Regions from separate parts of the Streptomyces sp. NPDC085866 genome, predicted to be linked through region 2. Evidence: riboswitches for the same ligand, from Rfam matches in the RefSeq annotation. Region 2 holds a riboswitch; the other holds the start of a gene.
What was found. A riboswitch is a leader RNA that binds a small molecule or an ion and turns the genes downstream of it on or off. The one in region 2 is predicted to bind ZMP and ZTP.
Positions count from the first base shown of each region.

Region 1: it holds a riboswitch for ZMP and ZTP, as region 2 does, so the genes downstream of both, ACIF83_RS20755 (bifunctional 5,10-methylenetetrahydrofolate dehydrogenase/5,10-methenyltetrahydrofolate cyclohydrolase) here and ACIF83_RS26950 (glycine hydroxymethyltransferase) in region 2, are expected to answer to the same signal.

Region 1 covers NZ_JBITSQ010000007.1:489,248-500,295, reverse strand. The annotation lists partial or broken gene ACIF83_RS20770 (cbb3-type cytochrome c oxidase subunit I) at 1-68, opposite strand, end outside; gene ACIF83_RS20765 (RNA polymerase sigma factor) at 118-681, shown strand; gene ACIF83_RS20760 (CU044_5270 family protein) at 674-1,696, shown strand; gene ACIF83_RS20755 (bifunctional 5,10-methylenetetrahydrofolate dehydrogenase/5,10-methenyltetrahydrofolate cyclohydrolase) at 1,697-2,545, opposite strand; ZMP/ZTP riboswitch at 2,571-2,651, opposite strand; gene ACIF83_RS20750 (hypothetical protein) at 2,679-3,518, opposite strand; gene ACIF83_RS20745 (MarR family winged helix-turn-helix transcriptional regulator) at 3,579-4,124, shown strand; gene ACIF83_RS20740 (nuclear transport factor 2 family protein) at 4,149-4,514, opposite strand; gene ACIF83_RS20735 (hypothetical protein) at 4,685-4,990, shown strand; gene ACIF83_RS20730 (S-(hydroxymethyl)mycothiol dehydrogenase) at 5,162-6,250, shown strand; gene ACIF83_RS20725 (MBL fold metallo-hydrolase) at 6,250-6,879, shown strand; gene ACIF83_RS20720 (SDR family oxidoreductase) at 7,046-7,960, shown strand; gene ACIF83_RS20715 (SDR family NAD(P)-dependent oxidoreductase) at 7,992-8,780, shown strand; gene ACIF83_RS20710 (pyridoxal phosphate-dependent decarboxylase family protein) at 8,785-10,176, opposite strand; gene ACIF83_RS20705 (PLP-dependent aminotransferase family protein) at 10,238-11,048, shown strand, end outside.
Region 2 covers NZ_JBITSQ010000010.1:355,737-366,784, reverse strand. The annotation lists gene ACIF83_RS26960 (2'-5' RNA ligase family protein) at 73-654, opposite strand; gene trpS (tryptophan--tRNA ligase) at 847-1,872, opposite strand; gene ACIF83_RS26950 (glycine hydroxymethyltransferase) at 1,988-3,436, opposite strand; ZMP/ZTP riboswitch at 3,469-3,560, opposite strand; gene rocD (ornithine--oxo-acid transaminase) at 3,663-4,868, shown strand; gene ACIF83_RS26940 (glutathionylspermidine synthase family protein) at 4,879-6,063, opposite strand; gene ACIF83_RS26935 (hypothetical protein) at 6,078-6,431, opposite strand; gene ACIF83_RS26930 (DMT family transporter) at 6,552-7,379, shown strand; gene ACIF83_RS26925 (PLP-dependent aminotransferase family protein) at 7,461-8,849, opposite strand; gene ACIF83_RS26920 (carboxymuconolactone decarboxylase family protein) at 8,897-9,397, shown strand; gene ACIF83_RS26915 (carboxymuconolactone decarboxylase family protein) at 9,394-9,864, shown strand; gene ACIF83_RS26910 (isocitrate lyase/phosphoenolpyruvate mutase family protein) at 9,861-10,583, shown strand; gene ACIF83_RS26905 (ABC transporter substrate-binding protein) at 10,590-11,048, opposite strand, start outside.

The DNA of each region.
Region 1 (11,048 bases), on a different contig from region 2:
ATCCTCTTCACGCCCCGCCTGTGTCCGCGCCCGGCCCGTCGGTCACACTCGGACGGCGCGACGAGCATCACGGAAGAAGGGTGTGACGATCCGGGGGGTGCCGGACACGAACCGAACATGAGCAACGACGAGATCTTCGCCGCTGCCTATCGCGAGCACTACTGGGCGGTCAGCCGCTATGTCGCCAGGCGACTGCAGGGGCGGGCCGACGAAGTGGAGGAAGTGGTGGCGGAGGTGTTCACGGTGGCCTGGCGCCGCCGGTCCGACCTGCCCGGGTCGCCGCTGCCCTGGCTGTACGGCGTGGCACGCAACTGCCTGGCCAACGCGGTACGCGGCTACGGACGGCGGCGCCGGCTGGTGGACCGGCTGGGCAACGACGAGGCGGCGCACGGCCGGCACATCGTGGACAGCCCCGACGCGGAGGCCCCCGGCGCCTGGGTGCACGAGGCGCTGGCCCGGCTCTCCCCGGCGGACCAGGAGGTGCTGCGCCTCGCGGCATGGGAGGAACTCGACGCCGAGGAGATCGCGGTGGCCCTCGGTTGCGGCAGACGGGCGGCGGTCATGCGGCTGCACCGGGCCCGGCGCCGGCTGAGAGCCGAGATCGACCGGATGCGGCCCGCTGCGGCAGTCCTGCCCGCCCCCGCCGACGCGACCCTCTGCGAGGACCACCGACATGGCTGACGAACTCGAACTCCTCCGCCGCGCCGACCCGGTGCCGGCCGACGGCCCCCACTTCGGCGACGGACCGCTGGACCACCGCGCCGAGCGGCAGTTGGAGCGGCTGCTGCACGAGGACCGTCCACGGCGCCGTCTCCGGCTGCTTCCGTCGCTCCCCGGCCGTACCCCGCGCGCCCGGCTGGTCTGGGGCCTCGCCGCCACCGCGGCCGTCCTGGTGGTCGCCGTCAACGCCGTGCTCGGTGGTCCGAGCACGCCGCGGGCCGTCGCCGCGCCCCGCCCGCTGACCGTCCGTCTGCACTCCACGCCCGTACCCCTGAAGGAGCTGGTCGCCCTGGCCGACGCGGCCGCGTCGGGCGGCTCACCGGGCCTGCGCAAGGGCACGCACGTGCAGTCGTGGAGCCTCGGCATGAGCGACGGCAGGCACCCCGTCACCCTCCCCGAGGAGCGGGTGGTGCGCTGGCGGGCGGACGACAGCCACACCGAACTGGTCGTGGCGACCGACCCGCGCAGGCCGGGCCGCCCTGTCCTCACCGACGAGGGAGACGTCCCGCACGAGGTGGCGGACGGCCATGTGATCAGCCGGACCACTTATCCGCCGATGTGGAGCGACGTCCCGCCCGCGGGAACCCCGCCGCACACCGCGGCGCCTCTGCGGGCCTACCTCACCGAGATCGTCCGGCCCGAGATCAACCGCAGCAAGGCCCCGCTGAGCACGACCGAACTGTTCGACGCCGTCGGGGAACTGCTCGACCACTGGACCCTGGGTGCCCGCGAGTCGGCGGCCCTCGTCCGGCTGTTCGCACAGGCCGAGGGGCTGCGGCCGGCCGGCGAGGTGACCGACCGCCTGGGCCGCCCCGGCCACGCGTACGTGTACGACACGGGGAGCGTGCGCCACATGCTGATCCTGGAACCGCGCACCGGCGCGGTGCTCGGCATGGAGACCACCTTCACCCGGGCCGAGCCCGAGTACCGGGTCGAGGCCGGGGACGTCATGGAGTACCGCGCCTGGATGCGCTGATCACACGCCGAGCTGCCGGGCGGCGGCGTCGACCGTCTGTTCCAGCAGCGTGGCGATCGTCATCGGGCCGACACCGCCGGGCACCGGCGTGATCAGCGAGGCCCGCTCCACGGCCGAGTCGAAGTCGACGTCGCCGACGTTCCCCGCGTTGTAGCCCGCGTCGACGACGACCGCGCCCGGCTTGATGTCCTGGCCCCGGACGAGACGCGGCCGGCCCACGGCGGCGACCACGATGTCCGCCTCGCGGACCGCGGCCGACAGGTCCCGGGTGCGCGAGTGGCAGTAGGTGACGGTCGCGTCCCGGGCCAGGAGCAGCATGCCCATCGGCTTGCCGAGGATCGCGCTGCGGCCCACCACCACGGCCCGCTTCCCGGCCGGGTCGACGTCGTACTCGTCGAGCAGCCGGATGATGCCGCCGGGCGTGCAGGAGACGAAGCCCGGCAGGCCGAAGCTCATCGTGGCGAACGAGGCGAAGGTGACGCCGTCGACGTCCTTCTCCGGAGCGATCGCCTCGAACGCGGCCCGCTCGTCGATGTGGTCGCCCATCGGGTGCTGGAGCAGGATGCCGTGCACGGTCGGATCGGCCGACAGCTCCCGCAGGGTGCCGACGAGTTCGGCGGTGGTCGTGGCGGCGGGCAGCGCCACGTGCCGGGACTCGATGCCGGCCTTGCGGCAGCGGTTCTGCTTCATGCGGACGTAGGTGACGGACGCCGGGTCCTCGCCGACCAGCACCGTGGCCAGACAGGGCGCGCTGCCCGTCCGCTCGGTGAGGTCGGCGGCCTTCTTCGCGGTCTCCTCGACGCTGCGGCGGGCGAGGGCGGTGCCGTCCATGAGTCGGGCCTGTGTCATCTGCGCACTCCTGAGCTGGGTTGACCTTGATCGCCCAGGCGCGCGGCATGCTCCACGGGCCGCTCCCCGGTGGTACTCCACCTCAGCGCCAGTCACGGCCCGCCCACAGCCTAACCGAGAGTGCGGGCGGCGCTCAGTCCGCGTCCGCGGACCCCGGTGCCGTGGGATCCGCCCCGGCGAGGAAGGCGTCCGCCTGGGCGGCCAGCCGGTCCGCGCCGATCGCCCCGGCCCAGCGGACGATCTCCGCCGCCAGCGCGACGGCGCCCGCCTCGTCGCCCGCGTCCCGGGCCAGCACGGCCAGCAGCAACTGCTGGGAGAGGGTGCCCGGCACCGTGCCGGCCCGGGCGCCCAGAGCAGTGGCCCGTCGCCAGCGCTCCCCGGCCCGCTCGCCGTCACCGGCGTCGTGGTCGTGGTCGCCGAGATGCCGCAGCGCCTCGCGGGCCAGCAGACCGTCCGCGCCGGCCTCCCCGGCGCGCAGCGCTGCCGTGTAGTGTCCGGCGGCGGCCGCCCGCTCGGCGAAGTGGTTCTCCGTGATCAGCCCCCGGTACATCGCCGCCCAGCCCCGCCGCACCTCGTCCGGGGCGCTGCCGTGCAGCTCCCGCGCCCGGTCGAGGAGGGCGGCGAGCGCCTCGGGGTCCTTGCCGTCCGGGCCGATGCGCAGGGTGCCGTCGACCAGGAGCAGCCGGCCGTAGGTGTGCCTGAGCCGCAGGAAGCCGGTGTCCCAGTCGCCGTCCGGGAACTCCTTCTCCGCCGCCTCGAGCCGCTCGGCCGCGGTGTCCGTCCCCGCGAACCAGTCGCGGTCCAGGGCGACTTCGGCTGCGGCCCGGGTGATCCGCGCGCGAGCGGCGGGGTCGTCGGTGGCGGCCGCGTCGAGCAGTCGAGCGGCCCGCTCCCAGCGGCCGGCGACGCTCAACTCGCGTGTGGCATCGAGGAGTTCTTCGATGTCAACGCATGTGTGGGTTGCAGAGGTCATGCCGGGCAAGGTAGTTGGGCAGAAAATGATCCACAAGAAAACCACTGCGGGAGGCAGACAATGCAGGACTCGGTGGACCGGCACGTGGCCGTCTGGGCGCGCGAGCTGGACTGGCTGGACCCGGTCAAGGAGGCGATCATCGCGAGGCTGGCGATCCTCGGCCGGCACACCGCCCAGGCCCGCCGGGACGTGCTTGACTCCGACGGCCTCAAGTACTGGCAGTACAAGGTGCTGTTGATGCTGCGCAGGTCCGGGCCGCCGTACGAGTCGAGTCCCTCACTGCTCGCCGACCGGCTCGGCCTGACCCGGGGTGCGCTGTCGGCGCGGCTGGGGGCCGTCGAGGAGGCCGGGCTGATCACCCGTACCCACGAGACCGGCGACCGCCGGCGGGTGCGGGTACGGCTCACCGACGCCGGGCACGCCGCGTTCGAGGCACATGCGGCAGCGGAGGGCGCGGGTGAGGGTGTGCTGCTCGCAGCACTGACCGAAGAAGAGCGGCGGACGCTTGCAGACCTGCTGCGGAAACTGGTCCTGGCAGCCGAGAGCGGGGACGCGCCCGGCCCAGCGTCGCCCGGGTCGAGAAGGTCCAGGTCAGCCGGGAGGTGACCTGGACCCTCGCGACCTTCCTCCCTACTCGTCCCATGCCTGGATCAGGATCTGTTCGGCGATCTTGCCGTCACGCAGGGTGACCATGGACTCGGCGAGGACACGGGTGCCGTCCCCGTACTCGCAGGACTCGGAGAAGGCGGCCCGGTCGCCCTGGATGACGCACTGGTCCAGCTTGTGCGTCATGTCGCGGCTGTAGACGTCGTCGAGCAGCTCGGCTATCTCGCGCCGACCGTGCAGGATCTTGGGATGGCTGGGCTGGGTGTTGCGGTCGATGATGCGGATCTCGGCGTCGTCCGCGTAGAGGGCGAGCAGAGTGTTCCCGGTGTTCCCTTCTATGCCTCGGCGCAGTGTCTCGGTGTCGAAGGCGGAGCCTGTCGCAGCGCCCATGGTGACCTCCTTAAGCGCCCATGGCCCGGCGGGAACAGGCCGCACGGGCCCCACCTCCGAGACTCCTCCGCCCCGGCGGCAACGGCAAGCGCAGCCGAGGCGGTCCGCCTGACGGGTGAGCGGCGACCGGGGGCCGTGTCCGGGTGGGGCCCGCCGCCGTTGCTGAGGACATGATCTCAACACGACGTATCGTCGCCGCCGTCGGTCTGGCCGTCGGCGTCACGGGCCTCGCCGCGCCGCTGGCGAACGCGGCCGACGCGAGCGCACCGAACACCGGGCAGATCAACCCGATGACCACGCTTGACTCGCTCGCCGTCAGCGACATCCCCGCGGAGCACAGGACCGAGCTCCCGCGGGTCTCGGACCAGCTCCGCCCGCTGAACCAGGTCAGCGAACTGCAGCGGCTGAACGAACTGCACCAGCTCACCGACCTCGTCGCGCCCGTGACCGGTCTGCTGCCCGCCGTCCAGGCCTGAGCCCCCCACGCACCCGAGGGCCGTCCTGCCCGGGACGGCCCTCACCGCTGTCCGTCCGGACCGCGTGGCGACGGCCGAAAGATCCACTGCCGCCGTCGTGGTCCATGCCGTCGGCGGGCCCTCGCGCGTAGGGTCGGCTCCGAAGGCACATCGAGGAAAAGGGGCCAGGCCATGGCGCAGGAAGTACGCGGCGTGATCGCACCGGGGAAGGACGAACCCGTACGGGTCGAGACGATCGTGGTCCCGGACCCGGGGCCCGGCGAAGCCGTCGTACGCGTCCAGGCCTGCGGTGTCTGTCACACCGATCTGCACTACAAACAGGGGGGCATCTCGGACGAGTTCCCCTTCCTGCTCGGCCACGAGGCCGCCGGCGTGGTGGAGTCGGTCGGCGAGGGTGTCACCGACGTGGCGCCCGGCGACTTCGTCGTCCTCAACTGGCGTGCCGTGTGCGGCAATTGCCGGGCCTGTCTGCGCGGCCGCCCCTGGTACTGCTTCAACACCCACAATGCGAAGCAGAAGATGACCCTCGCCGCCACCGGGCAGGAACTCTCCCCGGCGCTCGGCATCGGCGCCTTCGCCGAGAAGACGCTGGTGGCGGCCGGACAGTGCACCAAGGTCGACCCGGCCGTCTCCCCGGCCGTGGCCGGGCTGCTCGGCTGCGGGGTGATGGCCGGCATCGGCGCCGCCATCAACACCGGAGGCGTCGGCCGCGGCGACTCGGTCGCCGTCATCGGCTGCGGCGGCGTCGGTGACGCGGCCGTCGCCGGGGCGAACCTCGCCGGCGCGGCCCGGATCATCGCCGTGGACATCGACGACCGCAAGCTGGAGAAGGCCCGCACGCTGGGGGCCACCCACACGGTCAACTCCAAGGAGACCGACCCGGTCGAGGCCGTCCGGGAGCTGACCGGCGGCTTCGGCGCCGACGTCGTCATCGAGGCGGTCGGCCGGCCCGAGACGTACAAGCAGGCCTTCTACGCCCGCGACCTGGCCGGTACCGTCGTCCTCGTCGGCGTCCCCACCCCCGAGATGAAGCTCGAACTGCCGCTGCTGGACGTCTTCGGGCGCGGCGGCGCGCTCAAGTCCAGCTGGTACGGCGACTGCCTGCCCTCCCGGGACTTCCCGATGCTGATCGACCTGCACCTCCAGGACCGCCTGCCGCTGGACGCGTTCGTCACCGAGACCATCCGACTCGACGAGGTGGAGAAGGCGTTCGACCGGATGCACCAGGGCGACGTGCTGCGCTCGGTGGTGGTGCTGTGATGGGCGCCCGCATCGAACGCCTCGTCACCTCAGGCCAGTTCACCCTCGACGGCGGCACCTGGGACGTGGAGAACAACGTGTGGATCGTCGGCGACGACCACGAGGTGGTCGTCATCGACGCGGCCCACGACGCCGAGGCCATCGCCCGCGCCGTCGGCGACCGCCGGCTCACCGCCATCCTGTGCACCCACGCCCACAACGACCACATCGACGCGGCTCCCGCCCTCGCCGACCTCACCGGCGCCACCATCTGGCTCCACCCGGACGACCTGCCGCTGTGGAAGCTCACCCACCCCTACCGCGACCCCGACCGTCATCTCGACGACGGCCAGGTCATCGAGGCCGCCGGCGCCGACCTGACCGTCCTGCACACTCCGGGCCACGCCCCCGGCGCCGTCTGCCTGTACGACCCCGGGCTCGGTGTCGTCTTCAGCGGCGACACCCTCTTCCAGGGCGGCCCCGGTGCCACGGGACGCTCGTACTCCCACTTCCCGACGATCATCGAGTCCATCCGCGACCGGCTCCTCACCCTCCCGCCGGAGACCAAGGTCCTCACCGGACACGGCGACTCCACCACGATCGGCGCCGAGGCACCCCACCTGGAGGAGTGGATCGAACGCGGGCACTGAGCGGGACTTCGGGTACGAGTCGACCCAGGGCCGCCGGCTCTGGGTCGTCAGCGGTCACGAGGACCTGGGCGAAAAGCTGCGCCGCTGAGAAAAGGCGACAGGAGATGTCCGGCTTTCCCGGGAGAGTGGACGACGAGCGAGAGTCGTACCGCACGGGAGGTCGGACATGTCAGGGCCGCTGGAAGGCAAAGTAGCGCTGGTCGCAGGGGCGACCCGGGGCGCGGGACGGGGCATCGCCGTGGAACTCGGCGCGGCCGGCGCCACCGTCTACGTCACCGGACGCAGCACCCGCGCCCACCGCTCCGAGTACGACCGCCCCGAGACCATCGAGGACACCGCCGACCTCGTCTCGGCGGCCGGCGGACAAGGCGTCGCCGTCCCCGTCGATCACCTGGACCGGTCCGCGGTACGGGCCCTCGTGGACCGTATCGCGGACGAACAGGGCCGCCTCGACCTCCTCGTCAACGACATCTGGGGCGGCGAGAAACTCTTCGAGTGGGACACACCGGTGTGGGAGCACGACCTCGACAACGGGCTCCGGCTGCTCCGGCTCGCCGTCGAAACGCACGCCGTCACCAGCCACTTCGCGCTGCCGCTCCTGCTGCGCCACCCGGGCGGCCTGGTCGTGGAGGTCACCGACGGCACCGCCGAGTACAACCGCGACACCTACCGCGTGAACCTCTTCTACGACCTCGCCAAGGCCTCCGTGCTGCGCATGGCCTTCGCACTCGGCCACGAACTCGGCCCGCGCGGCGCCACCGCCCTCGCGCTGACCCCCGGCTGGCTGCGCTCGGAGATCATGCTCGACGCCTTCGGTGTACGCGAGGACAACTGGCGCGACGCCCTGGGCCGCGAACCGCACTTCGCCATCTCCGAGACCCCCCGCTTCGTCGGCCGCGCCGTCGCCGCGCTGGCCGGCGATCCCGAGGTGGCCCGCTTCAACGGGCAGTCCCTCTCCAGCGGCGGCCTCGCCCGGCAGTACGGGTTCACCGACCTCGACGGCAGTCGTCCCGACGCCTGGCGGTACCTGGTCGAGGTGCAGGACCCGGGCAAGCCGGCGGACGTGACCGGATACCGGTGAAACCGGGCCCGTACGGCCCTACGGTCACCCCATGACCGATCTCAAGCGCTTCGCAGGACAGGGAGTTCTCGTCACGGGCGCCGCCCGCGGCATCGGCGCCGCCACCGCCCGGCGGCTCGCCGAGGAGGGCGGCCGGGTGCTCGTGACCGACCGGGACGGGACCGAGGCGGAGCGGACCGCTGCCGCGCTGCGCCGACTCGGCCTGACCGTCGAGGCGTTGGCGTGCGACGTGGGGGACCGGGACTCCGTCGAGGCGGCCGTGGCCCATGCCGTGGCCGCCTTCGGCTCGCTCGGCGTGCTGGTCAACTGCGCCGCCCACTGCACCCCGGACGTCCCCCTCTTCGAGAACGAACCCGACGAGGCGTGGGCCCGGGACCTCGACATCACCCTCACCGGCGCCTACCGCTGCTGCCGCGCCGCCCTGCCCCACCTCGCCGCCTCCGGACACGGCGCCATCGTGAGCGTCGGCTCCGTCAACGGCCTGCAGGACTTCGGCAACCACGCCTACAGCGCCGCCAAGGCCGGCCTGGGCTCCCTCACCCGGACCCTCGCCGGACACGCGGCCGCCCGGGGTGTCCGGGTGAACCTCGTGGCGCCGGGCACGATCCGCACCTCGGCCTGGGAAGGACGCGACGACGAACTCGACGCCGTCCGCGGCCTGTACCCGCTCGGCCGGGTCGGTGAAGCGGACGACATCGCGGCCGCGGTCGCCTTCCTCGCCTCCAGCGACGCCGCCTGGATCACCGGCACCACGCTGGTGGTCGACGGCGGCCTGACCGCCGTACAGACCGGGTTCCGCACCGCCCTCGAACAGTCCTGAGCCGTCAGCCGGAAGCCGCCGCGAACACGTCCAGGACCCGGCGGATGTCGTCCTCGGTGGTGCGCCAGTTGCTGAACGCGGCCCGCAGCGCGGGCACCCCGCCGTACACGGTGGGCGTCACGAACGCCTCCCCGGAGTCGGCGACCGCCCGCGCCAGCGCGGCCACCCGCTCCTGGGCGGGCTCCTCGCCGGCGAGCGTGAAGCATACGACGTTGAGCCGGACCGGGGCCAGCAGGCGCAGGCCCGGCAGGGCGTCGACGCCCTCGCCCAGCCGGCGGGCGAGGGCCACGTTCCGCTCGACGATCTCGCGGTGCCCGGCCCGGCCGTAGGCCACCAGGGAGAACCAGGCCGGCAGGGCGCGCAGCCGCCGGGAGTTCTCCGGGGTGAGGTGCAGGAAGTCGGGCTCTCCGGTGGGCAGGCCCAGGTACGGCGAGGCGTTGTGGAACACGGCCACCTGGAGGTCGCGGCGGCGGGTGAACTGGACGGCCGCGTCATAGGGCACGTTGAGCCACTTGTGCAGGTCCACGCAGACCGAGTCGGCCGCGTCCAGCCCGTCGACCAGAGCGGCGTACTCGGGGGAGAGGGCGGCGAAGCCGCCGAACGCGGCGTCCACGTGCAGCCAGAAGTCGTGGCGCTCCTTCAGCGCGGCGATCGCCCGCAGGTCGTCGAAGTCGACGGTGTCGACGGTCCCCGCGTTCGCGACGACGATCGCGGGCCGCCCGCCCAGGCCCGCCAGCGCCGTCTCCAGCGCGGCCACGTCCACGGCCTCCCGATTGCCCGCCAACAGCGGCACCCGCCGCAGCCGGTCCCGGCCGATGCCCAGCACCGACAGGGCCTTGACCACGCTGGAGTGCGGACTGCCGGAGAGCACGTCGACCGGGCCGAGCGCGGCGGCCCCCGCCCGGGAGACGTCCACCCCGAGCCGCTCGCCGAGCCACTCGCGGGCGATCGCCAGCCCGACCGTGTTGGACACCGTCGCCCCGGTCACGAACGCCCCGCTGTGCGCCTCGCCCAGCCCGAACAGCTCGCGCAGCCACGCCACGGTCTCCCGTTCCAGCTCCGCCGCCCAGGAGCCGACCGACCCGGACACGTTCTGGTCGAACGCGGAGGTCAGCCAGTCCCCGGCGACCGACGCGGGGGTCGCGCCGCCGGTGACGAAGCCCAGGTAGCGGGGCCCGGCCGAGCCGGACAGGCCCGGCGCCCACCGCTCGGCGAACCGCGCAAGGGCGCCCGTGCCGCCTGCGCCCTCGTCCGGGAGGGGCGCACGCCCGGGCGGCCGACCGGGTGCGGTGACCGGCCGCTCGGCCAGGCCCGCCACCTCACCGGCGGCGAAGTCACGGGCGGACTGCAGGAGTTCGGGAAGCCGGGAGAGATCGTCGGCGAGTGTCGGGTGCATGAGCCGCAGCGTAGGCCCGACGCGTGCCGCACGACTGGTCCACTTGAGGGAAACTGGACCAGTGGACACAGGTTTCGTCGCCGCGCTCGGTGACTGGCGTGCCCGGCCCGGCCCCCGCGCCGGCTCCCTCGCCACGGCGGTGCGTGAGGCGGTCGTCGACGGGCGGCTCCCGGCCGGCTCCCGGCTGCCCTCGGAGCGGGAACTCGCCCGTACCCTGCACCTGAGCCGGGGCACCGTCGTGGCCGCGCTGACCCTGCTGCGCGACGACGGCTGGCTCGCCACCCGGCACGGCAGCGGCAGCGTCGTCCGCCTGCCCGTCCGGCTCACCGAGCGCACCACGCCCTGGTCCCAGGACCGGGGCGGCGCCCCCGACGCCGACCTCGACCTCACCCTCGCCGTCACCGCCGCACCCCACGAGGCCTTCCGGACCGCCCTCGCCCGCGCCGCCGAACGCAGCGCCGCCCTGTTCGTCGACTCCGGCGTCACCGGCGCGGGCCTGCCCCGCCTGCGTGAACTGCTCGCCGACCGCTACACCCGCGCCGGCCTCGCCACCCGCCCCGAGCAGATCCTCGTCACCGCGGGCGCCCAGGCCGCCCTCACCCTGCTCCTCGACCACCTGCACACCGACCGCCGGTCACCCGTCGTCGTGGAGAACCCCACCTACCCCGGTGCCCTCGCCGTCCTGCGCGCCCGCCGCACCCGCCTGCTGGCCGTCCCCGTCACGGCACCCGAGGGCTGGGACACCGCCCGCCTCACGGACGCCGTACGCCGCCACGGTCCCCGACTCGCCTACCTGATGCCCGACTTCCACAACCCGACCGGCGCCCACATGGACGCAGCGACGCGCCGTACGATCGCCTCCCTCGCCGACC
Region 2 (11,048 bases):
CCCCAAAGGGGCGCGGGGAACTGCGCGACCAGCCACAACGATGCCGCAGACGAGTGACGGCGCATCGCGGCACTACCCGCGGAGCGCCCCGCGCTCGACGTCCGCGTGGCCTCCCTGCGGGGGCACCACGGATCCACCGAACGTGTACTCCCGCAGCTTGCGCCACACGTCGTCGGCGCCCTGCTCGTACAGCGCGAACCCGGTGCACGGCCACTCGGCCTCGAAGCCGGCCAGCTCGGCGAAGGCGCGGTCCATCGCGGCCTCGTCGATGCCGTGCGCGACCGTGACATGCGGGTGGTACGGGAACTGCAGCTCGCGCGCCACCGGACCCGAGGCGTCCCGCACCCGCTGCTGCAGCCAGGCGCAGGCCTCGGCACCCTGCACGACACGCACATAGACGACCGGCGACAGGGGCCGGAAGGTGCCGGTCCCGCACAGCCGCATCGGGAACGGCCGGCCGGCCGCCGCGACCTGCGTGAGGTGCGCCTCGACCGCCGTCAGGTCGGTCGCGTCCACCTCGGTCGGCGGCAGCAGGGTGACATGCGTGGGGATGCCGTGAGCCGCGGCGTCGCCGAAGCCCGCACGCAGCTGCTGGAGCAGGCTGCCGTGAGGCTCCGGGACCGCGATCGACACGCCGATCGTTACGGTCCCCACGTCGTCTCCTGTCGTCGCGTGATGCATTACGGCCGTCTTCGTCACCGTCTTCGTCGCGTCTTCGTCCGGGCCGTCGGCTATCGACTGTACGGCCACGGATGTCCTGTGGGCAGGCGCAGTGGAAGTGATGTGCAGCGCTCTGCCCGGTCGGACGTGTGTACGGTCGTGCGCCTCAGCGCCGGTTCGTGCTTCTCAGTGCTTCGCAGGCAGGAAACCCACCCGGTCGTACGCCTGCGCAAGCGTCTCCGCGGCCACGGCACGCGCCTTCTCCGCGCCCTTGGCGAGGATCGAGTCGAGCGTCTCGGAGTCGTCCAGGTACTGCTGGGTGCGCTCCCGGAACGGCGTCACGAAGTCGACCATGACCTCGGCGAGGTCCGTCTTGAGCGCGCCGTACATCTTGCCCTCGTAGTCCTGCTCCAGCTCGGCGATCGACTTGCCGGTGAGCGTGGAGTAGATGGTGAGGAGGTTCGACACGCCCGGCTTGCTCTCCGCGTCGTAGCGGATCACGGTGTCGGTGTCGGTGACGGCGCTCTTGACCTTCTTGGCCGTCGCCTTCGGCTCGTCGAGCAGGTTGATCAGGCCCTTCGGCGTGGACGCCGACTTGCTCATCTTGATCGACGGGTCCTGAAGGTCGTAGATCTTCGCCGTCTCCTTGAGGATGTACGGCGACGGGATCGTGAACGTGTCGCCGAACCGGCCGTTGAAACGCTCGGCGAGGTCGCGGGTCAGCTCGATGTGCTGGCGCTGGTCCTCGCCCACCGGCACCTCGTTGGCCTGGTACAGGAGGATGTCCGCGACCTGCAGGATCGGGTACGTGAACAGGCCGACGGAGGCCCGCTCGGCGCCCTGCTTGGCGGACTTGTCCTTGAACTGGGTCATCCGGCTGGCCTCGCCGAAGCCGGTGAGGCAGTTCATGATCCAGGCGAGCTGGGCGTGCTCGGGCACGTGGCTCTGCACGAAGAGGGTGCAGCGGTCGGGGTCGAGACCGGCGGCCAGCAGCTGGGCCGCGGCCAGGCGGGTGTTGGCGCGCAGGTCCTTCGGGTCCTGCGGGACCGTGATCGCGTGCAGGTCGACGACCATGTAGAAGGCGTCGTGGGACTCCTGCAGGGCCACCCACTGACGGACGGCGCCGAGGTAGTTGCCGAGGTGGAACGAGCCGGCGGTGGGCTGGATGCCGGAGAGCACGCGGGGTCGGTCAGCAGAGGCCATGTTGCCCATTCTCTCATCGGCTGAGGGCGGCATCGGCCCGAGGTGGGAGGTGCTTTCGGGGCGCGGGGGACTGCGGGCCGTCCGTGGTTGCGCGCGCAGTTCCCCGCGCCCCTTACGGGGCGCTTCAGCCCAGGTCGACTTCCGGGTACAGCGGGAAGCCCGCCACCAGGTCCGTCGCCCGCTGGGCGATCTCGTCCGCGATCTTCGGGTCCAGGACGTGGGCGGCCTTGGACGGGGCCCCCGACTTGGTGGTGCCCTGCTCCGTCGTCGTCAGGACTCGGTCGATCAGGCCCGCCACCTCGTCCATCTCCGCCGTGCCGAGGCCCCGGGTGGTCAGGGCGGGGGTGCCGATGCGGATGCCGGAGGTGTACCAGGCGCCGTTCGGGTCGGCCGGGATGGCGTTGCGGTTGGTGACGATGCCGGAGTCGAGGAGGGCCGCCTCGGCCTGGCGGCCGGTGAGGCCGTAGGAGGTGGCCACGTCGATCAGGTTGAGGTGGTTGTCCGTGCCGCCGGTGACCAGGGTGGCGCCACGCTTCATCAGGCCCTCGGCGAGGGCGCGCGAGTTGTCGACGATGCGCTGGGCGTAGTCCTGGAAGGAGGGCTGACGGGCCTCGGCGAAGGCGACGGCCTTCGCGGCCATGACGTGCGGGAGCGGGCCGCCGAGCACCATCGGGCAGCCGCGGTCGACCTGGTCCTTCAGGGAGTCGTCGCACAGGACCATGCCGCCGCGCGGGCCGCGCAGGGACTTGTGGGTGGTCGTGGTGACGATCTGGGCGTGCGGGACCGGGTCGAAGTCGCCGGTCAGGACCTTGCCGGCGACCAGACCCGCGAAGTGGGCCATGTCGACCATCAGGGTCGCGCCGACCTCGTCGGCGATCTCGCGCATGACGCGGAAGTTCACCAGACGGGGGTACGCCGAGTAGCCGGCGACGATGATCAGCGGCTTGAACTCGCGGGCCTGGGCGCGCAGCGCCTCGTAGTCGATCAGGCCCGTGGCCGGGTCGGTGCCGTAGGAGCGCTGGTCGAACATCTTGCCCGAGATGTTCGGGCGGAAGCCGTGGGTGAGATGGCCGCCGGCGTCCAGGGACATGCCGAGCATGCGCTGGTTGCCGAAGGCCTGGCGGAGCTCGGCCCAGTCGGCCTCGGAGAGGTCGTTGACCTGACGGACGCCGGTCTTCTCCAGGAACGGGACCTCCACGCGGTCCGCGAGCACGGCCCAGAAGGCGACGAGGTTGGCGTCGATGCCGGAGTGCGGCTGGACGTAGGCGTGCCGGGCGCCGAAGAGCGCCTTGGCGTGCTCGGCGGCCAGGGACTCCACCGTGTCGACGTTGCGGCAGCCGGCGTAGAAGCGGCGGCCGATGGTGCCCTCGGCGTACTTGTCGCTGAACCAGTTGCCCATCGCCAGCAGGGTGGCCGGCGAGGCGTAGTTCTCGGAGGCGATCAGCTTCAGCATCTCGCGCTGGTCGGTCACCTCCTGGCCGATGGCGTCGGCGACCCGCGGCTCGACGGCACGGATCACGTCGAGGGCGGCACGGAAGGCGATGGACTCGGTCGACAGGGGCTGCTCTGGCATGGGGACCTCCGGACGGCGTGCGTACAGCGTTCACGTTCGGCCCAGGCGCACGGCACTCTTTTCCCGCTCGGGCCGCTCCCCGATGGTCGGTCCCATCCCTAGCGCGCCAGTCACGGCCCGCTGATCAGCCTACCGGGCGCGTCGGATCGTGCAGTTCCCGCGTCCACCATGCGAGCGAGGATAAGAAAGGGGATGCATCCCGACTCTCTGGCCCTCTGGAGTTCCCGTGAACGCTACGGAGACGCTCATCGCCGCCGCCGACGCCCACAGCGCGCACAACTACCACCCGCTGCCGGTGGTCGTGGCCACCGCGGAGGGGGCCTGGATGACGGATATCGAGGGGCGGCGCTACCTCGACCTGCTGGCCGGGTACTCGGCGCTGAACTTCGGGCACGGCCACCCGCGGCTGGTGGAGGCGGCCAAGGCGCAGCTGGAGCGGGTGACGCTGACGTCGCGGGCGTTCCACCACGACCGGTTCGCCGCGTTCTGCGAGCAGCTGGCCCATCTGTGCGGCATGGAGATGGTGCTGCCGATGAACACCGGCGTCGAGGCGGTGGAGACCGCGGTGAAGACCGCCCGGAAGTGGGGGTACCGGATCAAGGGGGTGCCCGCCGAGATGGCGAAGATCGTGGTCGCGAGCGGCAACTTCCACGGCCGTACGACGACGGTCATCAGCTTCTCCACCGACCCCGAGGCGCGGGCGGACTTCGGGCCGTACACGCCGGGCTTCCAGATCGTGCCGTACGGCGACCTGACCGCGATGCGGGCGGCGCTCACCGAGAACACGGTCGCGGTACTGCTCGAACCGATCCAGGGCGAGTCGGGGGTGATCGTCCCGCCGGCCGGTTATCTGCCGGCGGTCCGGGAGCTGACCCGGCAGCGGGACGTGCTGTTCGTCGCGGACGAGATCCAGTCGGGGCTGGGCCGGACCGGGCGGACGTTCGCATGCGAGCACGAGGGGGTCGTACCGGATGTGTACGTGCTGGGGAAGGCGCTCGGCGGCGGGATCCTGCCGGTGTCGGCGGTGGTGTCGAGCAGCGAGGTGCTCGGGGTGTTCCGGCCGGGTGAGCACGGGTCGACGTTCGGCGGGAACCCGCTGGCCTGCGCGGTGGCGCTGGAGGTGATCGCGATGCTGCGGACGGGCGAGTACCAGGCGCGGTCCGCCGAGCTCGGCGAGCATCTGCACCGGGAGCTTGGCGCCCTGCTCGGCACCGGCAGGGTGACGGCGGTGCGTGGGCGCGGGCTGTGGGCCGGGGTCGACATCGCGCCGAGGGTCGGAACGGGCCGGCAGGTGTCCGAGCGGCTGATGGACCGGGGTGTCCTGGTGAAGGACACCCACGGTGCGACGATCCGGATCGCGCCGCCGTTGGTGATCAGCAAGGAGGACCTGGACTGGGGGCTCGAACAGCTACGGGCGGTGCTGGCCGGCTAGACGACAGGGCCTACAGGATCACGTGCGGCAGGAAGCGGGCGTACTCGTCGGTGATCAGGCCCGAGGACTCGCGCAGGCCGAGGCCGGCCGGCTCGTCGCGGACGACCCAGGCGCCGAGGACGAGGTGGTTGCCGTCGAAGGCGGGCAGCGGGGCGAGCTGCTGGTAGCAGCAGGGCTCGTCCCGGGCGACGGCCGGGGCGCCGGGCTCGTGGACGGTCACGCCCGCGCCCTCGCGGCCGAGCAGCGGCTTGGCGACATAGCCCGTCGACCCGGCGAGCTCGCGCGGGCCGTCCAGGTAGGCGGGCAGCAGATTCGGGTGGCCGGGGTACAGCTCCCAGAGGATCGCCAGCAGGGCCTTGTTGCTCAGGAGCATCTTCCAGGCGGGTTCGATCCACAGGGTGCTGCCGGTGCCGCCGCCGTTGTCCAGGGTGTCGAGGACGTGCCCTGCGAAGGCGTCGGTGGTGAGCCACTCCCACGGATAGAGCTTGAAGATGCTGCGGATGAAGCGGAGCCCGTTGTCCACGAAGCGGCCGGAGAGGGTGTCCCAGCCGATCTCCTCCATGGAGATCCAGTCGGTGGCGAGGCCGGCCTGTTCGGCGGTCTCCTTCAGGTAGGCGACCGTCATCAGGTCCTCGCCGAGTTCGTCGGCGGAGGAGTGCGCGAAGTGCAGGGGGCTGCCCGGCGGGAGCAGCGCGGCCTGCTTGCGCCAGGCGTCGACCAGGCGCTCGTGCAGGGAGTTCCACTGGTCGGCGCCGGGGAAGCGTTCCTCCATCCAGAACCACTGGGGGGAGGCGGCCTCGACCAGGGAGGTCGGGGTGTCGGCGTTGTACTCGAGGAGCTTCGCCGGGCCGGTGCCGTCGTAGCGGAGGTCGAAGCGGCCGTAGACGGAGGGGAGTTCGGCGCGGCGCCGCCAGGCCTCGGTGACGGCCTCGGCGACGCGCGGGTCGGTGATACCGAGGTCGGCGAGGCGGCCCTCGGCCACGATGTGCCCGGCGGCCGCGAGGCACATGCGGTGCAGTTCCTCGACGGTCTCCTCCAGCGCCTCGACCTCGTCCAGGGTGAAGACGTAGTAGGCGCTCTCGTCCCAGTAGGGGCGCAGCGAGCCGTCGGGGTGGCGGGTCAGGGGGTAGACGAGACCCTGCTCCTCGACGGTCTGCTGCCAGCCGGGGCGGGGGGTGGTCGTACGGCGTTCCATGCGGCGTTTCCTCGTCAGCCGCCGGAGCTGCCGTGGCCGCCGCCGAAGCCGCCGCGGTGCACGCCGCCGTACGAGCCGCCCGAGCTGGAATGCGAGCCGGAGCCCTTGCTCGGCTTGGTGAAGGAGCCGCCGTTCACCCAGGAGCCCTTCTTCTTGCCGCCGTAGTACCAGGCGCCGTTGACGAAGGCCTTGGTGGACTTGCAGTTCTTGTCGGAGACGATCTTGTAGCCCTTGGCCAGCCGGTAGCTGTCGCGGTCGACGCAGCGCTTGTCCGGGGCGGAGGAGCAGGCGGTCAGGGCCGTGGCGAGCAGGCCCATGCCGCCGAGGAGGACGGTTCCCGAGCGAAGGCGTCGGCGTGCGGTGTCCATGCTGGTGTCTCCCCCGTCGGCTGGCCTGTTTTCGGCGGTCAGCCTAGAGACTGGTGAGAGTGGGCAGGAAGGCGGGTTGCCGCTTCGCCCCTCGCCTAGAGTCGCTTCGTGCTCTTTGGAATGGTGTGTGCCCTGGCAGCCGCGGTCTGCTTCGGTACGGCGACGGTGTTGCAGGCGGTCGCCGCGAGGCAGGCCGGTACGGGCGGGGGCGGCGAGGCGGCACTGCTGCTGCGGGCGCTCAGGCAGTGGCGGTACTTGGCCGGTCTCGCGCTGGACGGTCTCGGCTTCCTCTTCCAGATCGCCGCGCTGCGCTCGATTCCGATCTACGCGGTCAGCGCGGCACTGGCGTCGAGTCTGGCGGTGACCGCGGTGGTCGCGGCGCGGCTGCTGCGGGTGCGGCTGAGCGGCACGGAGTGGGGCGCGGTGGGCGTGGTCTGCCTCGGGCTCGCGATCCTGGGGCTGGCGTCCGGCCCGGAGGGGGACCAGCAGGGGTCGGACACCCTGAAGTGGGCCATGCTCGCGACGGCCGTCGGCATGCTGGTGCTCGCGCTGCTGGGCGGGCGGCTGACCGGGCGCATGCGGGCGCTGGTACTGGGCCTGGGGGCGGGTTTCGGATTCGGGGTCGTGGAGGTTTCGGTCCGCCTGATCGACTCGCTGCGGCCGGCCGACCTGCTCACCAACCCGGCGGCCTACGCCCTCCTGATCGGCGGCGGCGCCGCCTTCATGCTGCTGACCTCCGCCCTGCAGCGCGGCTCGGTGACGACGGCGACGGCCGGCATGGTCATCGGCGAGACGATCGGCCCGGCGGCCATCGGCGTGATCTGGCTCGGCGACCGCACCAGGGAGGGCCTGACCTGGCTGGCGGCGCTCGGGTTCGCGGTGGCGGTGGCGGGGGCGCTGGCCTTGGCCCGGTTCGGTGAGGCGCCTGTGACGGCCGAGGAAACCTGACGCCGTCTCTTCACATCCGCCGCGACGGCGAGCGACCACCGCGGCGCTGTCCGGCGGTGCCTGACCCGGCGCGGCCGCTCTTCACGGCAACACCCTGCACAACGCCTCCAACGCTCCCGCCCACGCGCTGTCCGGCGGCGTCCCGTACCCCACCACCAGCGCGTCCAGCGGCTCGGCGACCGCCTGCTCGTGCCGGTGGAAGGCGAGCCCGTGCAGGGCCAGACCCTGCCAGGTCGCCGCCTGGATCACCGACTGCTCGGTGCCGGGCGGCAGCCGCAGCACGGCGTGCAGGCCGGCCGCGATCCCGGTGACCCGGACTTCGGGTGCGCGGTCGGCGACGGCGGCGGCGAGGGCGTCGCGGCGGCGCCGGTAGCGCAGACGGGCGGAGCGGACATGGCGGTCGTAGGCGCCCGAGGTGAGGAATTCGGCCAGCGTCAACTGGTCCAGCACTCCGCAGGTGTCGACAAGGCCCTTGGCCGCAGCCGCCCCCTCCACCAGGGACGGCGGCAGCGCCATCCAGCCGAGGCGCAGGCCGGGGGCGAGGGACTTGCTGGCGGTGCCGAGGTAGACGACCCGGTCGGGGTCGAGGCCCTGGAGGGCGCCGACGGGCTGGCGGTCGTAGCGGAACTCGCCGTCGTAGTCGTCCTCCAGGACCAGCCCGCCGGTCCGCCGCGCCCACTCCACGACGGCGGTCCGCCGGTCGGGGTGCAGGGGCATGCCCATCGGGAACTGGTGGGCGGGGGTGACGAGTACCGCACCCTCGTCGCTCAACGCGCCCGTGTCGGTGCCCAGTTCGTCGTAGGGCAGTGCGGGTGTCGCGAGTCCCGCGCCCCTCAGCAGCCCCCAGTGGACGTCGAGCCCGTACGACTCCACCGCGACGGTCCGCACCCCGCGCGCCCGCAGCAGCGCCCCGAGGATGCGCAGGGCGTGCGAGAAGCCCGCGGTGATCACGATCGTGTCCGGGTCGGTGCGGACGCCGCGGGCGCGGGCGAGGTAGCCGGCGAGGGCGGTGCGCAGTTCGGGGCGGCCGCGCGGGTCGCCGTAGCCGAGGGCGTCGAAGGGCGCGGTGGCCAGCGCGCGGCGGGCGGCCTTGAGCCACTCGGTGCGCGGGAAGGCGGCGAGGTCGGGGGTGCCGGGGACGAGGCTGTAGGCGGGACGGCCGGGTTCGCGGCGCCGGGGTGCGGTGTCGGCCGGCGGGACGACGATGCGCTCCGCCACCCGGGTCCCGGAGCCCTGGCGGGCGGTGAGCCAGCCCTCGGCGACCAGGTCGGCGTAGGCCTCGGCGACGGTGTTGCGGGCGATGTCCAGGTCGGCGGCGAGGCTGCGGGAGGACGGCAGCCGGGTGCCGGGGGCGAGGCGGCCGGTGCGGACGGCGTCCCGCAGCGCGTCGGTCAGACCGCGGCGCAGCCCGCTGGAACCGGCCGGTTCCAGGTGCAGGTCGACCCCCAGAGTGGCCCATGAATTCGCCATGGAAATGGACCATACCCCTGGGCATCCCCGCTCCTAGGGTCGAAGCCATGAGCACTGCAGAGGAAACCGTCGAGTACGCCACCGAACAGGCCCCACGGCTCAGCTGGGCCGAGCACGCGCCCGAGGTCTACAAGGCGATGATCCGCCTGGACACGGCCGCGAAGCAGGGCCTCGACCCGGCGCTGTACGAGCTGGTGAAGATCCGCGCCTCGCAGCTCAACCACTGCGCGTTCTGCCTCGACATGCACACCAAGGACGCTCTCGCCGCCGGCGAGAGCGTGGAGCGGATCGTGCAGCTCAGCGCGTGGGAGGAGTCGCGGCACTTCTACACCGAGAAGGAGCTGGCGGCACTGGAGCTGACCGAGGCGGTCACCGTCCTGACCGACGGCTTCGTGCCGGACGAGGTGTACGACCGGGTGGCCGCGCACTTCGAGGAGGCGGAGCTGGCCCGGCTGATCGCCGCGATCACGGTGATCAACGCGTGGAACCGGTTCGGCGTGACCACCCGGATGACCCCGGGCCACTACCGGCCGGGGCAGTACAGGTGAGCCGTACCCAGCTGCTGGACCGGGAGGTCGGCCTGGCCATGTCGGCGCTGAGCGCGGCCGCGAAGAAGGGGCTCGGCGATCCGGTCCTCGCCGAGCTGGTCATGATCCGCGCCTCGCAGCTCAACCACTGCGCGTTCTGCCTCGACATGCACCTCCGGGTGGCCCGGAAGAACGGCGAGTCGGAGGACCGCGTCCAGCTGCTGGACGCCTGGGAGGAGGCCGAGGACCAGTACAGCGAGCGGGAGCGGGCCGCGCTGGCACTGACCGAGGCGGTCACCGTTCTGACTGGGGGCACCTCCCGGACGATGTCTGGGGGAGGCTTCGTGCCGGACGAGGTGTACGACACCGCCGCCAAGCACTTCGGTGAGGCCGAACTCGCCCATCTCATCGGCCTGATCACCGTCATCAACGGCTGGAACCGTCTCATGGTCAGCCGCCGTGTTCCGCCAGGGGGTTACCAGCCATGAGCAAGGTGGACGTGTTCCGCACCCTGCACCGCAAGCGCGCCCAGGGCGATCCGCTGGTCCTGCCCGGCCCCTGGGACGCGGCGAGCGCCCGGGTGTGTGCCGAGGCCGGGTTCCCGGCGCTGGCCACGCCGAGCGCGGGGGTGGCCGCCTCCCTCGGCCATGCGGACGGGGCGACCCCGGCCGACGAGATGTTCGCGGCGGTGGCCCGGATCGTGCGGGCGGTGGACGTGCCGGTCTCGGCGGACGTCGAGGGTGGGTACGGGCTCGCGCCGAAGGAGCTGGTCGAGCGGCTGCTGGAGGCGGGCGTCGTGGGGTGCAACCTCGAGGACTCCAACGGGGGTGTCCTCAAGGACCCGCACGAGCACGCCGAGTACCTCGCCGAGGTCCGCTCGGCCGCCGCCGACCGGCTTTTCGTCAACGCCCGCGTCGACACCTTCCTGCACGGCGACGGGGATCCCGAACGGGCCATCGAGCGGGCCGCGTCCTACGTGGCCGCGGGCGCGGACTGCGTGTATCCGATCCTCGCTCCGGTGGACGTGCTGCCCCTGCTGCGGGCCGGGATCCAGGGCCCGCTCAACATGGTGGCCCGGCTGGACGGCGAGGGCCCCTCGCCCGCCGTGCTCGGCGAACTCGGGGCCACCCGCGTCACGTTCGGGCCGGGCCTCCAGCGGCGCGCCGCCCTGGCGCTCCGCGAGATCGTCGGCGGCCTGGCGAAGTAGGGCGGTTCAGGGCAGCCACTTCTTCCACACGGAGGGGTGGCTGTCCACCCACTTCTTCGCCGCCTCCTCGGGCGAGAGCTTCTGGTCGGCGATCATCAGGGAGACCTCGTTCTGGTCCTCGGTCGTCCACCGGAACTTCTTCAGGAAGGCCGCCGCCTCGCCGCCGGACCTGGCGAAGTCCGCGTTGAGGTACTTCTGCAGGGGGGTGTGCGGGTAGGCGCAGGCGACCTTGGCCGCGTCCGCGTCACAGCCCTCCTTGTACGGCGGCAGCTTCACCTCGGTCATGGGGACCTTCTTGAACAGCCACTGGGGTGTGTACCAGTAGGTCAGGAAGGGCTTCTTCTCCTTGGCGAACTGCTTCATCTGGGTGATCTGGGCCGCCTCGGAACCGGCGAAGACGACCTGGTAGTCCAGCTTCAGGTTGTTCACCAGGGCCTTGTCATTGGTGACGTAGGACGGGGAGCC